Regions from separate parts of the Streptomyces sp. NBC_01116 genome, predicted to be linked through region 3. Evidence: riboswitches for the same ligand, from Rfam matches in the RefSeq annotation. Region 3 holds a riboswitch; each other region holds the start of a gene.
The links. Region 3 has a riboswitch for thiamine pyrophosphate ahead of thiO (glycine oxidase ThiO). Riboswitches for the same ligand answer to the same signal wherever they lie in the genome.
Positions count from the first base shown of each region.

Region 1: linked by a shared signal. The riboswitch ahead of thiC (phosphomethylpyrimidine synthase ThiC) and the one ahead of thiO (glycine oxidase ThiO) in region 3 are both predicted to bind thiamine pyrophosphate.
Region 2: linked by a shared signal. The riboswitch ahead of OG245_RS28075 (thiamine ABC transporter substrate binding subunit) and the one ahead of thiO (glycine oxidase ThiO) in region 3 are both predicted to bind thiamine pyrophosphate.

Region 1 is NZ_CP108644.1:4,314,979-4,319,442, reverse strand. Features, by position in the region: gene OG245_RS18820 (DUF805 domain-containing protein) at 1-243, opposite strand, end outside; gene OG245_RS18815 (winged helix-turn-helix transcriptional regulator) at 625-765, opposite strand; gene thiC (phosphomethylpyrimidine synthase ThiC) at 1,129-2,949, opposite strand; TPP riboswitch at 2,942-3,075, opposite strand; gene OG245_RS18805 (YibE/F family protein) at 3,146-4,464, shown strand, end outside.
Region 2 is NZ_CP108644.1:6,333,238-6,337,701, reverse strand. Features, by position in the region: gene OG245_RS28080 (ABC transporter permease) at 1-1,167, opposite strand, end outside; gene OG245_RS28075 (thiamine ABC transporter substrate binding subunit) at 1,248-2,342, opposite strand; TPP riboswitch at 2,424-2,540, opposite strand; gene rlmN (23S rRNA (adenine(2503)-C(2))-methyltransferase RlmN) at 2,616-3,722, opposite strand; gene OG245_RS28065 (phosphatidate cytidylyltransferase) at 3,832-4,464, opposite strand, start outside.
Region 3 is NZ_CP108644.1:2,037,011-2,041,474, forward strand. Features, by position in the region: gene thiE (thiamine phosphate synthase) at 1-309, opposite strand, end outside; gene OG245_RS08865 (Rv2175c family DNA-binding protein) at 385-750, opposite strand; gene OG245_RS08870 (NAD(P)/FAD-dependent oxidoreductase) at 832-2,073, opposite strand; gene OG245_RS08875 (hypothetical protein) at 2,164-2,505, opposite strand; TPP riboswitch at 2,557-2,669, shown strand; gene thiO (glycine oxidase ThiO) at 2,667-3,851, shown strand; gene thiS (sulfur carrier protein ThiS) at 3,848-4,120, shown strand; gene OG245_RS08890 (thiazole synthase) at 4,123-4,464, shown strand, end outside.

The DNA of each region.
Region 1 (4,464 bases), 2.3 Mb from region 3:
GATCAGCAGCCACCAGCCCGAGCGGCCGGTGTCGTGCAGGCGGCGCACGGCGACCGCGAGGCTCGGGACGAGGATCGCGACGGCGTAGATGTAGGACAGGAAGTCCACGCCGATCAGGCTGCCGATGATCGTGAGCACCAGGCTGATGACGAAGCTGATGAGCGCGAACATCCAGTACTCCTTGCGGCGCGCGCGTCCGCTGAAGCCTGCGTAGTTCTTGAGTACTGCCAGGTACCAGTCCATGGTGATTCCCTCCCCGGCCCCCTGTTCCGAGGGGGCGCCAATTTCAAGCCAAGCAAGCCGGAAAGTAAGCCACAGATAAGGAGCGGGTCAAGCGCAGATGAGCCGCGGGCCAAACGTACATACAGCTGCCGCACGACTGTGTCCATACTGTCGCTTAACAAGGCAGCCAACCATGTCAAACCCGTGTGAAACGGCTGTAGTTGCCCCGTAAGCCATAGAACGCCCACAGGCTTCTGGCCGGATCGGACCTCGGTCCCGCAGGTTCGCGCCTGCGGCCGGTCCCGTGGCCAGGAGAGCCTCGCCCGTCGCGTAGACCTCGATCAGCAGAGGCCGGAGTGCCCGGCCGCGCCCGGTCAGGGTGTAGCGGGTACGCACCGGGAATCAGCGCAGGCACTCCACCGACAGCAGTCCACGCGCGCGCAGTTCCCGGAGCCGCTGGCTGAGAACCTTCGCCGACAGTTCCGGCAGCCGTTCCCTCAGCTCGGAGAAGCCTAGCGGTCCGCCCATCAGTTCGCGCGGCACGCACCTTCGACCCCGATTGCGTCGACCGGCTCTCCAGGCCCGGAGGACCACCGCACCGACAGGTCGACAGCGTCAGCCTGTTCACCGAGGGCGGTCGGCAGATCGAGGGGAAGGCCCCCTTCGGCGTCGACACGACGATCCCCGGCTCTCCGTCCGACTGGGTCGCCCGGATGATCCCGCCGGGCGAGAGCATGACGGAGTGGAGCATCCACAGGGTGACGGACGACGGCGACAAGCCGTTCGCGGCGGGCTCCGCGGCGGCGGGCCGGCCAGGACCGGAGACCTGACGGACCCCCTCCGCGGAGGCGGCCGGGTCGGCCGGTCGGCGCCTCGTGGGCGCCGGCCGACCTCATCCTCCGATGGTCAGTCGGCGATGGGCAGGTAGACCCGGTTGCCCGCGGCCGCGAACTCCTTCGACTTCTCGGCCATGCCCTCCTCGATCTCCTCCTGCGAACCACCGTGCTGACGCCTGATGTCCTGGGAGATCTTCATCGAGCAGAACTTCGGCCCGCACATCGAGCAGAAGTGCGCCGTCTTCGCCGGCTCGGCGGGCAGCGTCTCGTCATGGAACTCCCGCGCCGTGTCCGGGTCGAGGGCCAGATTGAACTGGTCCTCCCAGCGGAACTCGAACCGCGCGTCGGAGAGGGCGTCGTCCCACTCCTGCGCACCCGGGTGCCCCTTGGCCAGGTCGGCCGCGTGGGCGGCGATCTTGTAGGTGATGACACCCGTCTTCACATCGTCCCGGTTAGGCAGCCCCAGGTGCTCCTTGGGCGTGACGTAGCAGAGCATCGCCGTGCCCCACCAGGCGATCATCGCGGCGCCGATGCCCGAGGTGATGTGGTCGTAGGCGGGCGCGACGTCCGTGGTCAGCGGGCCGAGCGTGTAGAACGGCGCCTCCTCGCAGATCTCCTGCTGGAGGTCGATGTTCTCCTTGATCTTGTGCATCGGGACGTGCCCGGGGCCCTCGATCATCGTCTGGACGCCGAACCGCTTGGCGATCGTGTTCAGCTCGCCCAGCGTGCGCAGCTCGGCGAACTGCGCCTCGTCGTTGGCGTCCGCGATCGAACCGGGACGCAGTCCGTCACCCAGGGAGTAGGTGACGTCGTACGTCGCGAGGATCTCGCAGAGCTCCTCGAAGCGCTCGTAGAGGAACGACTCCTTGTGGTGGGCGAGACACCAGGCCGCCATGATCGAGCCGCCGCGCGAGACGATGCCGGTCTTACGACGGGCCGTCAGCGGGACGTACGGCAGGCGCACACCGGCGTGCACCGTCATGTAGTCCACGCCCTGCTCGGCCTGTTCGATGACGGTGTCCTTGTAGATCTCCCAGGTCAGCTCCTCGGCCCGGCCGTCGACCTTCTCCAGGGCCTGGTAGAGCGGCACGGTGCCGATCGGCACGGGGGAGTTGCGCAGCACCCATTCACGGGTGGTGTGGATGTTGCGGCCGGTGGACAGGTCCATGACCGTGTCGGCGCCCCACTTCGTCGCCCAGGTCATCTTGTCCACCTCCTCCTCGATCGAGGAGGTGACGGCCGAGTTGCCGATGTTGGCGTTGACCTTCACCAGGAACCGCTTGCCGATGATCATCGGCTCGATCTCGGGGTGGTTGACGTTGGCCGGCAGCACCGCCCGGCCCTGCGCGATCTCCTCGCGGACGACCTCTGCCTCCACGTTCTCCCGGATCGCCACGTACTCCATCTCCGGGGTGATCTCGCCCCGTCGGGCGTACGCGAGCTGGGTGACGGGACGTCCGTCGCGGCTGCGGCGCGGCTGGCGCGGGCGGCCGGGGAAGACGGCGTCGAGGTTGCGCAGCCCGCCGCGCGGCGAGGTGTGCTTGAGCCCGTCGTCCTCGGGGCGGGCCGGCCGGCCCGCGTACTCCTCGGTGTCGCCGCGGGCGATGATCCAGTTCTCCCGCAGGGGCGCGAGGCCCCTGCGGACATCGGTGTCGATGGAGGGATCGGTGTACGGACCCGACGTGTCGTACAGCGTCACGTCCTTGCCGTTGGTGAGGTGCACCTGTCGAACCGGCACCCGGAGGTCCGGGCGCGAGCCCTGGACGTACCCCTTGTGCCAGCCGATGGACTTCCCGGCCTCGTCGTTCGGCGTCCCGGCGCCCGGCGTCGTGCCGTTCGGCGTTCCGTCGTTCTGTTTCGAGGCAGGCGTGCGTGCGTCCGCTGTGGTCATGAGACCTACTCCCTACGCCGGCATTACCCGGTAACAGGTTCGGCGGTCGGCGCAGCGTTTCCCGTACGGACGTACGGCGATCAGCGCCCTCTCAGCCCGGTGCTCCGAGCTCCCGCGTGTGCAAAGGTGCCTCCACGCTAGCGTCCTTTCCGGCGAGCTGACCAGAGGGCCCTCCTGTTCTTGCGATGATCGCCCCGTGACCTCCCCCCAAAGCGACCCCGCACCCCAGCCGCCGCCCCAGGGCCACAGCCACGGCCATACGCACAGCCACGGGCCCGCCGCCCCGGTCTCCAAGCACCTGCGCAAGGTCATCGCCGCCGTGGTGATCCCGTTCGCCACGGCGGTCGTCGTCGGCCTGATCGCGTTCTGGCCCGGCGGCGTCCCCGACCACGAGCGCACCGGCGTCGGATTCGACCGGCAGACCCAGGACGGCAAGGTCGTCCAGGTCGTCCAGGTCGACTGCGCCGACGTCAACGCCGCGCAGGTGCCCCCGACCGGCGACACCTCCACCCCCTCGGGCCGGGAGGCCGTCAACGAGCAGGAGGGGGAGTGCGCGAAGGCCACCATCGAGGTGACCAGCGGCGACGACAAGGGCCGAAAGTTCGTCGAGGTGGTCCAGCCGGACGCGCCCCGGCAGCTGAAGGAGGGTCAGGGCGTCGTCGTGGCGTACGCCCCCGACGCGCCGCGCGACCTCCAGTACTCCGTGACCGACGTGAACCGGAAGATCCCGATGGCGCTGCTGGCCGGGATCTTCGCGCTGGCGGTGGTCCTGGTGGGCCGGTTGCGCGGGGTGATGGCGCTGGTGGCGCTGGTCGTGTCGTTCGCCGTGCTGACCCTGTTCATCCTGCCGGCGATCCTGCAGGGCTCGAACCCGCTGGTCGTGGCGGTGATCGGAGCCAGCGCGATCATGCTGGCGGCCCTCTATCTCTGCCACGGGGTGACGGCACGTACATCGGTCGCGGTCGTCGGCACGCTGATCTCACTGCTGCTGATCGGGCTGCTGGGCTCCCTGTTCATCGGCTGGGCGAACCTCAGCGGCAACACCGACGACAACACCGGACTCATCCACGGCCTCTACCCGGACATCGATATGAGCGGTCTGCTGCTCGCCGGCATCATCATCGGTTCGCTCGGGGTGCTCGACGATGTGACGGTCACCCAGACCTCCGCAGTCTGGGAACTGCACCAGGCGGACCCGGAGATGGGTTGGAAGGGGCTGTACCGGGCAGGTATCCGGATCGGAAGGGACCACATCGCCTCGGTGGTCAACACCCTGGTGCTGGCGTACGCGGGCGCGGCGCTGCCGCTGCTGCTGCTCTTCTCCATCGCCCAGAGCAGTGTGGGGACGGTGGCCAACAGCGAGCTGGTCGCCGAGGAGATCGTCCGCACGCTGGTCGGATCGATCGGCCTGGTCGCCTCGGTGCCGGTGACCACGGTGCTCGCGGCACTGGTCGTCTCCGCGGACCGTCCGGGGTCCGGCGGCGCACAGACGGCTACGGCCGCACCCGCGCGGAC
Region 2 (4,464 bases), 4.3 Mb from region 3:
GAAGCCGAAGCCGACGGTGACGGCGGAGACCCCGAGCGGCAGCATCAGCAGCGCGTCGAAGCCGCGGACCAGCGGCCCGGCCCGCCGGGTCAGGGCCGCCGCCGCGAGCCCGCCGACGACGAGGGCGATGAGCGTCGCGACGAGCGCGTACCGCAGGGAGTTGCCGACGGCCTCCAGCGGCGGGACCAGGAAGGTGGAGGAGCCGCCGGACCCGGCCGACTGGAGGGCCTCGTAGTAGCCGAAGCCGTAACCCCCGGGCCCGTCGAAGGACCGTTCCACCAGCACACCGAGCGGCAGCAGGATCAGCAACAGTGCCGTGAGCAGTACGCCGCCGAGCAGCGCCCACTGTCCGGCTCCGCGCGGCCGGCGGGAGGTCTGCGCCGGGTCGACGAGCTTCAGCGCCCGCTCCCGGCGGCGTACGGTCACGGCGTGCACGGCGAGGATCGCACCGACCGCGGCGAACTGCACCAGGGTCAGCACGGCCGCCGTCGGCAGGTCCAGCAGCTGCGCGGTCTGCCGGTAGACCTCCACCTCCAGGGTGGCGTACGCGGGTCCGCCGAGGATCTGCACGACGCCGAAGGAGGTGAAGGTGAAGAGGAAGACCATCAGCGCGGCGGCGGCGACGGCCGGGGCGAGCGCGGGCAGCGTCACCCGGCGGAAGGCGGCGAACCGCCCGGCCCCCAGCACCCGCGCGGCCTCCTCCTGCCGCGGGTCCAGCTGGGACCAGAGCCCGCCCACCGTCCGCACGACCACCGCGTAGTTGAAGAAGACGTGGGCCAGCAGGATCGCCCACACGGTGGTGTCGAGGCGGACGCCCCACAGCTCGTCGAGGAGCCCGCCGCGCCCGAGCAGCGCCAGGAACGCGGTGCCGACGACGACGGTGGGCAGCACGAAGGGCACGGTGACGACCGCCCTCAGAACCTGCTTGCCGGGAAAGTCGAACCGGGCGAAGACATACGCCCCGGGCAGGGCGATCAGCAGGGTGAGGGCGGTCGAGGCGAGGGCCTGCCAGGTGGTGAACCAGAGCACGTCGAGGATGTCCGGGCGGGCCAGCACCTCGCCGATCCGCCCGAACTGCCAGTCGCCCCCCGCCTTGAGCCCGCGACCGACGATGGCGGTCACGGGATAGGCGAAGAACACCGCGAAGAACACCACCGGCACGGCCATCAGGCCGAGCCGCAGCGCTGCCCCGCGCCGCCCGGCCCCGCGTCGGGTCCGGGCGGCCTCGGCGGTCTTCGCCCCGGGGTCTACTTCAGGACCAGCGACTGCCACGACTGGATCCACTGCTCACGGTTGGCGGTGATCTTCTCGGGCGCGACGGTGGGAGGCGTGTCGATCCTCTCGCCGAACTTCGTGAACAGCTCGGGCAGGGCCGCGCCCTTCACGACCGGGTTCACGAACATGTTCAGCGGCATGTCCTCCTGGAACGTCTTGCTGATCATGAAGTCCAGCAGCGCCTTGCCGCCCGCCTCGTTCTTCGCCCCGGTCAGCAGCCCGGCGTACTCGGTCTGCCGGAAGCACGTTCCGGTGGCGACCCCGGTGGGGGCCTCCTTCGGCTGCGGGTCGGCGTAGAGCACCTCGACGGGCGGACTGGAGGCGTAGCTGACGACGAGCGGCCGGTCGGCGCCTGTCTTCTTGCCGCCCGCGGACCCGGAGAACTCCTCGTTGTACGCCTGCTCCCAGCCGTCGACGACCTTGACGCCGTTGGCCTTCAGCTTCTTCCAGTACGCCTCGTAGCCGTCCTCTCCCTCCGCGGCGATGGTGCCGAGCAGGAAGCCGAGACCGGGCGAGGAGCTCGCGGCGTTCTCGGTGACGAGGAGGTTCTTGTACGCGGGCTTGAGCAGGTCCTGGAAGGTCTTCGGCGGCGCGAGCTTCTTCTCGGCGAAGTACTTCTTGTCGTAGTTGACGCAGATGTCGCCGGTGTCGACGGGCGTGACACGGTGTTTCTCGTCCGTCTGCGTGTCCGCCGCGACCGTGTCCAGGCCCTTGGCCTCGTACGCGGTGAACAGGCCGTTGTCGAGGGCGCGGGAGAGCAGGGTGTTGTCGACGCCGAAGAAGACGTCGCCGCGCGGGGAGCCCTTGGTCAGGATCTCCTGGTTGAGCGCGGCCCCGGCGTCGCCGCTCTTGAGGATCTCGACCTTGTAGCCGGTCTCCTTCGTGAACGCCTTCAGCACCTTGTCCGAGACGTTGAAGGAGTCGTGGCTGACCAGGGTCACGGTCCTGGAGCCGGGGCCCTTGGACTCCCCGGAGCCGGCGGAACCGTCGTCGCCGCAGCCCGCGAGCACGGTGACGCCGAGCGCGGCGGCGAGCGCTGCCGCCGCGTACTTCGTGGTGGTGTTCATGTGATTCCTCCTGGAGGTGACCAGGAAGAGACGCGGCCCCGCCCGCTGTCCGGCGAACCGGAAGCGGGCAGGGCGCAACAGCTTGAGTAAGGTCCGAACTTCCTACCCGGAATGACCCGGGCGAGGTTCAGAGGGTCTGCGGCCAACCTGTCCTTGGTGCCGCACTCTCAGCGCTGTGGCGCTCCCCTGTCGGAATATGAAGTTGATTTCGGGCCCAGGCTACACCGGCGGTTTCCGGCCGCCCGTCCGACCTGGGCCCTGGCCCGAAAGGACCTAGCGCTCGGAGGCCGCCAGCTGCCCGCAGGCCCCGTCGATCTCCTGACCGCGGGTGTCGCGGACGGTGACGGGCACGCCGTGGGCCGCGATGGCCTCGACGAACGCCTTCTCGTCCTCGGGCCGCGAAGCGGTCCACTTGGAGCCGGGCGTGGGGTTCAGCGGGATCAGGTTGACGTGCACCCGCTTGCCCTTGAGCAGCCGGCCGAGCCGGTCGCCGCGCCAGGCCTGGTCGTTGATGTCCCGGATCAGGGCGTACTCGATGGAGATCCGGCGGCCGGACTTCTCGGCGTACTCCCAGGCGGCGTCCAGCACCTCGCGGACGTTCCACCGGGTGTTGACGGGGACCAGGGTGTCGCGCAGCTCGTCGTCCGGGGCGTGCAGCGAGACGGCGAGGCGGCACTTGAAGCCCTCGTCGGCGAAGCGCAGCATGGCCGGGACGAGGCCCACGGTGGAGACGGTGATCCCGCGCTGCGAGAGGCCGAGACCGTCCGGCTCCGGGTCGGTGAGACGGCGGATCGCGCCGACCACCCGGTTGTAGTTGGCGAGCGGCTCGCCCATGCCCATGAAGACGATGTTGGACAGCCGCGCGGGTCCGCCGGGCACCTCGCCGTCGCGCAGGGCGCGCATGCCGTCGACGATCTGGTGCACGATCTCGGCGGTCGACAGATTGCGGTCGAGGCCGGCCTGCCCGGTGGCGCAGAACGGGCAGTTCATTCCGCAGCCGGCCTGCGAGGAGATGCACATCGTGACGCGGTCGGGGTAGCGCATCAGGACGGACTCGACGAGCGTCCCGTCGTGCAGCTTCCACAGGGTCTTGCGCGTGGTGTCGTCGTCGCAGCTGATGTGCCGCATCACGGACATCAGGTCGGGGAACAGCGCCTCGGCGAGCTTGTCCCGCGATCCGGCCGGGATGTTCGTCCACTCGGCCGGGTCGTGCGCGTACCGCGCGAAGTAGTGCTGCGAGAGCTGCTGGGCGCGGAACGGCTTCTCACCGGTCGCGGCGACCGCTTCCTTGCGCTCGGCGGGCGTGAGGTCGGCGATGTGCCGCGGCGGCTTCTTGGATCCGCGGGGCGCGACGAAAGTGAGTTCTCCGGGCTTAGGCATGGTTCATCCAGTGTCGCAGACAGACGGGTGAGGGCCCGCCGCCCTGTGGACGACGGACCCTCACTCGTGAAACGTGCAGGTGGGACAGGGTGCGGGGATGCCGAAGCGGTCAGCCGGAGCCGACGAACAGCACCAGCAGCAGCCAGACGACCGGCGCGGTCGGCAGGAGCGAGTCCAGCCGGTCCATGATGCCGCCGTGGCCGGGGAGCAGGGTGCCCATGTCCTTGATCCCGAGGTCCCGCTTGATCATGGACTCGCCCAGATCCCCGAGGGTGGCGCTGGCCGCGACCGCGAGGCCGAGCAGCAGGCCCTGCCACCAGGCGCCGCCGTCGATCAGGAACTCCATGCACAGGGCGCCAGCGACCATCGCGAAGGCGACCGCTCCGAACAGGCCCTCGCGGGTCTTGCCGGGGCTGATGCGCGGGGCGAGCTTGTGCGTGCCGAAGCGCCAGCCGACCGCGTACGCCCCGGTGTCGCTGACCACCGTGAGGATCAGGAAGGTCAGGACCCGCCACGATCCGTCGTCCGCCGTCAGCATCAGGGCGACGAAGGTGGCCAGGAACGGTACGTAGAACGCCGCGAAGACCCCGGCGGTGACGTCCTTGAGATAGCCGTCCGGCGGCTCGGTCATCCGCCAGACGAGCACCGCGAGGGCGGTCAGCGCCATCGCGATCCAGGCGCCCTCGGGCCCGCGCGCGTAACCCGCGACGACCATCGCCGCTCCGCCGACGGCCAGCGGCAC
Region 3 (4,464 bases):
GACCGCCCGGGCGGCGGGGACCGGGAGGTCGCCCTGGCCGAGGTGGAGGACGTCGGCGCCGACGGCGTGGGCGACGTCGGCGCGGTCGTTCACCGCGAGGAGCTTGCCGTGCCTGCGGCAGGCGTCGGCGAACACGGCGAGGTGCTCCAGCTCCTCGGCGGCCTCCATGCCCTTGTCCCGGAGCTGGACGATGTCGACGCCGGAGGCGAGCACGGCGTCCAGAAAGGCGGGGAGGTCACCCTGGCGCTTGCGCGCGTCCGTGCACAGGTAGAGCCGGGCATCGGACAGCTGCTCGCGAGGCGTGGACATGGGTGGACTCCCCCGTGGTCGTGACGGTGCACGGGCCGCGCCGGGCCGCCCGTGCACCGCTTCCTGTCATGTCGGTCAGACGGCGAGCGCCTGGGCGCGGCGCTTCACCTCCGTACCGCGATTCTCGCTCAGGGCCTGCGCGGGGGTGCCGGGCAGGGTCGGGTCGGGAGTGAAGAGCCACTCCAGCATCTCTTCGTCGGAATAGCCGTCGTCCCTCAGGAGGGTCAGGGTGCCGGAGAGGCCCTTGACCACCTTGTCGCCGTCGATGAAGGCGGCGGGCACCTGGAGCGTCCGGTTCTCACCACGGCGTACGGCGATGAGCTGGCCTTCCTTGACCAGCTGCCGTACGCGCGTCACCTGGACATCGAGCATTTCCGCGATGTCGGGAAGGTGGAGCCAGGCGGGGACGAGAGCATCGGTCTTTGCGTCAATCTCGGTCACAGGGACAAGCGTGCCATCCAGGACCGACAGCCGGTAGCCGGGCCGCCCGTACGGGGGTCGTCGACAGGGAGCCCGGGCCTCTCACAGGGCGGCGGACTTCAGCGGCACGGCGGGGTCGGCCACCTTCTCCGGGTCGAGGACGGCCCCCGACTCGATGAGCCTGCGGCCCTGGGCGAGGTCCCGCGGGCGGCCCACGGCGAGCACGGCCACCAGCGCGCCGTCGCGCAGCCAGCACACCGACCAGGCGGCGTCCGCCCCGTCGCCGCGCCACACCAGGGTGTCGGCGTCCGCGTGGTGTCCGGCGTACTGCACGAAGCGGCCGAACTGCTCGGACCAGAAGTACGGGACGGGGTCGTAGACGGGGAGCGGCTCCCCGTCCTGGGCGGCCATGATCGCGGCGGCCGCGGTGCGCGGGCCCTGGAGGGCGTTGTCCCAGTGGTGGACCAGCAGGCGTGCCCCGTAGCGGGTGGAGGGGAAGGAGGCGCAGTCCCCGACCGCGTACACATCGGGCAGCGAGGTGCGCAGCGCGCTGTCGGCGGTGACCGAGCCGTCCGGGCCGAGCGCGACCCCGGAGCCGGCGAGCCAGCGGGTGGCGGGGCGGGCGCCGATGCCGACGACGACGGCCCCGGCGGGCAGGACCCGGCCGTCCGCGAGGACGACGGCCCCCTCCTCGACGCGGTCGACCCGGGCGCCGGTGAGGAGCTCGGCGCCGCTGTCGGCGTACCAGGCGGCCATCGGGGCGGCCACCTCGGCGGGCAGGGTGCCCGCCAGCGGGCGGGCGGCGGCCTCGACGACGGTGACGGTGCAGCCCGCGGCGCGGGCGGCGGTGGCGAACTCCGCGCCGATCCAGCCCGCCCCGACGACGACCACGTCGTGCTGCCGGTCCAGGACGGGCCGCAGCCGGGCGGCGTCGTCGAGGGTGCGCAGGAGGTGGACGCCGGGCACGCCCTCGGAGCCGGGCAGGGTCATGGGCTCCGCGCCGGACGCGAGGATCAGGACGTCGTAGGACACCGGCCCGTCGGCGGTGTCCAGCACATGGTCGGCGGCGCGCAGGGCGGTGACGTCCAGGCCGAGGCGCAGGGTGATGTCGAGTGCCTCGAAGTCGACGTCGAAGGCGGAGTCCTCGGCCTTGCCCAGCAGGACGGCCTTGGACAACGGCGGGCGGTCGTAGGGCTGGTGGGGTTCGGCGCCGATCAGGGTGACGGGTCCGGTGAAGCCCGCCTCGCGCAGGGCCACGGCGCTCTGCACGCCCGCCATGCCCGCTCCGACGACCACGACGTGCCGTGCCTGCCGCGCCGCCCGCTGTTCCGTCTGCTCGCTCACCCGTCCACCTTAATCACCTGACGCATCGTCAGGTAGGGGGGTGCGGGAAAGCGGCCCGGGAGGAAACCGGGAAAGCACCTCGGGGGGAGCTCAGGAGGGAAGCTGCTCCACCACGCTCGTGCCGCTGCCCTCCTGGGACTCCCAGGCCCACCGCTCCTCCAGCCGCACCCGGCCGTCGGCGAGGTCGACGACCGTGGAGAGGCAGTGCCCGGACGAGGTCGTTCCGTCCTGCTTGAGCTGCACGTAGCGGAAGTCCAGCGCGTCCCCGTCGCGGGTGCCGACGAGATGGCCGCGCACCACGTCGCCGCCCGCGTACTCGGCCCAGATCCGGCCGTCCGACTCGTGGTAGGTGAAGCGGGTGCTGGTGCCGACCTGGCCCGGGGCCTGGTCGGCGACGGGTGACAGGACGAGTCCGTCGAGCGAACGGGCCATGGCGGCTGCTCCTCTACTGGCCGGGGGCGGCTGGGTTTAGGGTGGCCAAGGTAGAACACTCGCGGGAGCCCGGACGCACCGGGCTGAGAGGGAGGCTGGACGGCCTCCGACCGTACGAACCTGCTCCGGGTCATGCCGGCGAAGGGAGGGGCTGGACACTCATGCGCGTCTCGGGGAAGACCTCCGGATCCGACGTCCTCGTCATCGGGGGCGGAATCATCGGCCTGGTCACGGCGTGGCGGGCCGCCCAGCGGGGGCTGCGCGTCACGGTCGCGGACCCGGAACCGGGCGGCGGCGCCGCCCAGGTCGCGGCGGGCATGCTGGCCGCCGTCACCGAACTGCACTACGGCGAGCAGATGCTGCTCGGGCTCAACCTCGCCTCCGCCGCCCGCTATCCCTCGTTCGTCGCCGAGCTGGAGGAGGCGAGCGGCCGGGACACCGGCTTCCGGACCTGCGGCACGCTCGCCGTCGCGATGGACTCCGACGACCGGGCGCATCTGCGCGAACTGCACGCCCTCCAGGAGCGTTCGGGCCTGGAGTCGGTCTGGCTGACCGGCCGTGAGTGCCGCCGCCTGGAGCCGATGCTGGCCCCGGGCGTCCGGGGCGGCCTCCGGGTCGACGGGGACCACCAGGTGGATCCCCGCCGCCTCGCCGCGGCGCTGCTCGCCGCGTGCGAGCGGGCCGGGGTCGGGTTCCGCCGGACGACCGCCGAGCGGCTCACCGTCGCCGGGGGCCGGGCCGCCGGGGCGCTGCTCGGCGACGGTACGGAGTTCGCGGCCGATCAGGTCGTACTCGCCGCGGGCAGTCTCAGCGGCAGGCTGGCCGGGCTCCCGCCGGAGCTCGTACCGCCGGTGCGCCCGGTCAAGGGCCAGGTTCTCCGGCTCACCGTGCCCCGGGCGTACGCCCCCTTCCTCAGCCGCACCGTGCGCGCCGTGGTCCGGGGCGGCCACCTCTACCTCGTGCCGCGCGAGAACGGCGAGCTGGTCGTCGGCGCCACCAGCGAGGAGATGGGCTGGGACACCACGGTCACCGCCGGTGGCGTGTACGAGCTGCTGCGCGACGCCCACGAGCTGGTGCCGGGCATCACCGAGCTGCCGCTCACCGAGACCCGGGCCGGTCTGCGTCCCGCGTCGCCCGACAACGCCCCGCTGCTCGGCCCGACCGCCCTGCCCGGGCTGCTGCTGGCCACCGGCCACCACCGCAACGGCGTCCTGCTGACGCCCGTCACCGGGGACGCGATGGCCGACGTCCTGACCACCGGCGAGCTGCCCGAGACGGCCCGCCCCTTCGCCCCCGGCCGTTTCGCGCCCGCCGCCGCCCCCGTACTCCAGGAGCAGCCCGTATGACCCAGCAGCCCGCCGTACCGGAATCCACCGCCACCGTGTCCGCGTCCGTCGTGTCCGTCTCCGCCACCGTCTCCGTCTCGGTGAACGGCGAAGTCCGCGCCGTTCCCGCCGGGACGGACCTGGACGCCCTCGTCGCCACGCTGACCCCGGCCCGCTCCGGAGTCGCCGCCGCCGTCAACGAGAGCGTCGTGCCGCGCGGCCAGTGGGCCGCGACGACACTCGGCGAGGGCGACCGCGTCGAGGTCCTGACCGCCGTACAGGGAGGCTGACCATGTCGGACGACGTCTTCGCCCTGGGGCCCGCCACGTACGGCTCCCGGCTGATCATGGGCACCGGCGGGGCCCCGAGCCTGGAGATGCTGGAGCGCTCGCTGATCGCCTCCGGCACCGAGCTGACCACGGTCGCGATGCGCCGGCTGGACCCGACCGTGCGGGGGTCGGTGCTCTCGGTGCTGGAGCGGCTCTCCATCCAGGTCCTGCCGAACACAGCCGGCTGCTTCACCGCGGGCGAGGCGGTGCTGACCGCCCGGCTGGCCAGGGAGGCGCTCGGCACCGACTGGGTGAAGCTGGAGGTGGTCGCCGACGAGCGGACCCTCCTGCCCGATCCGATCGAG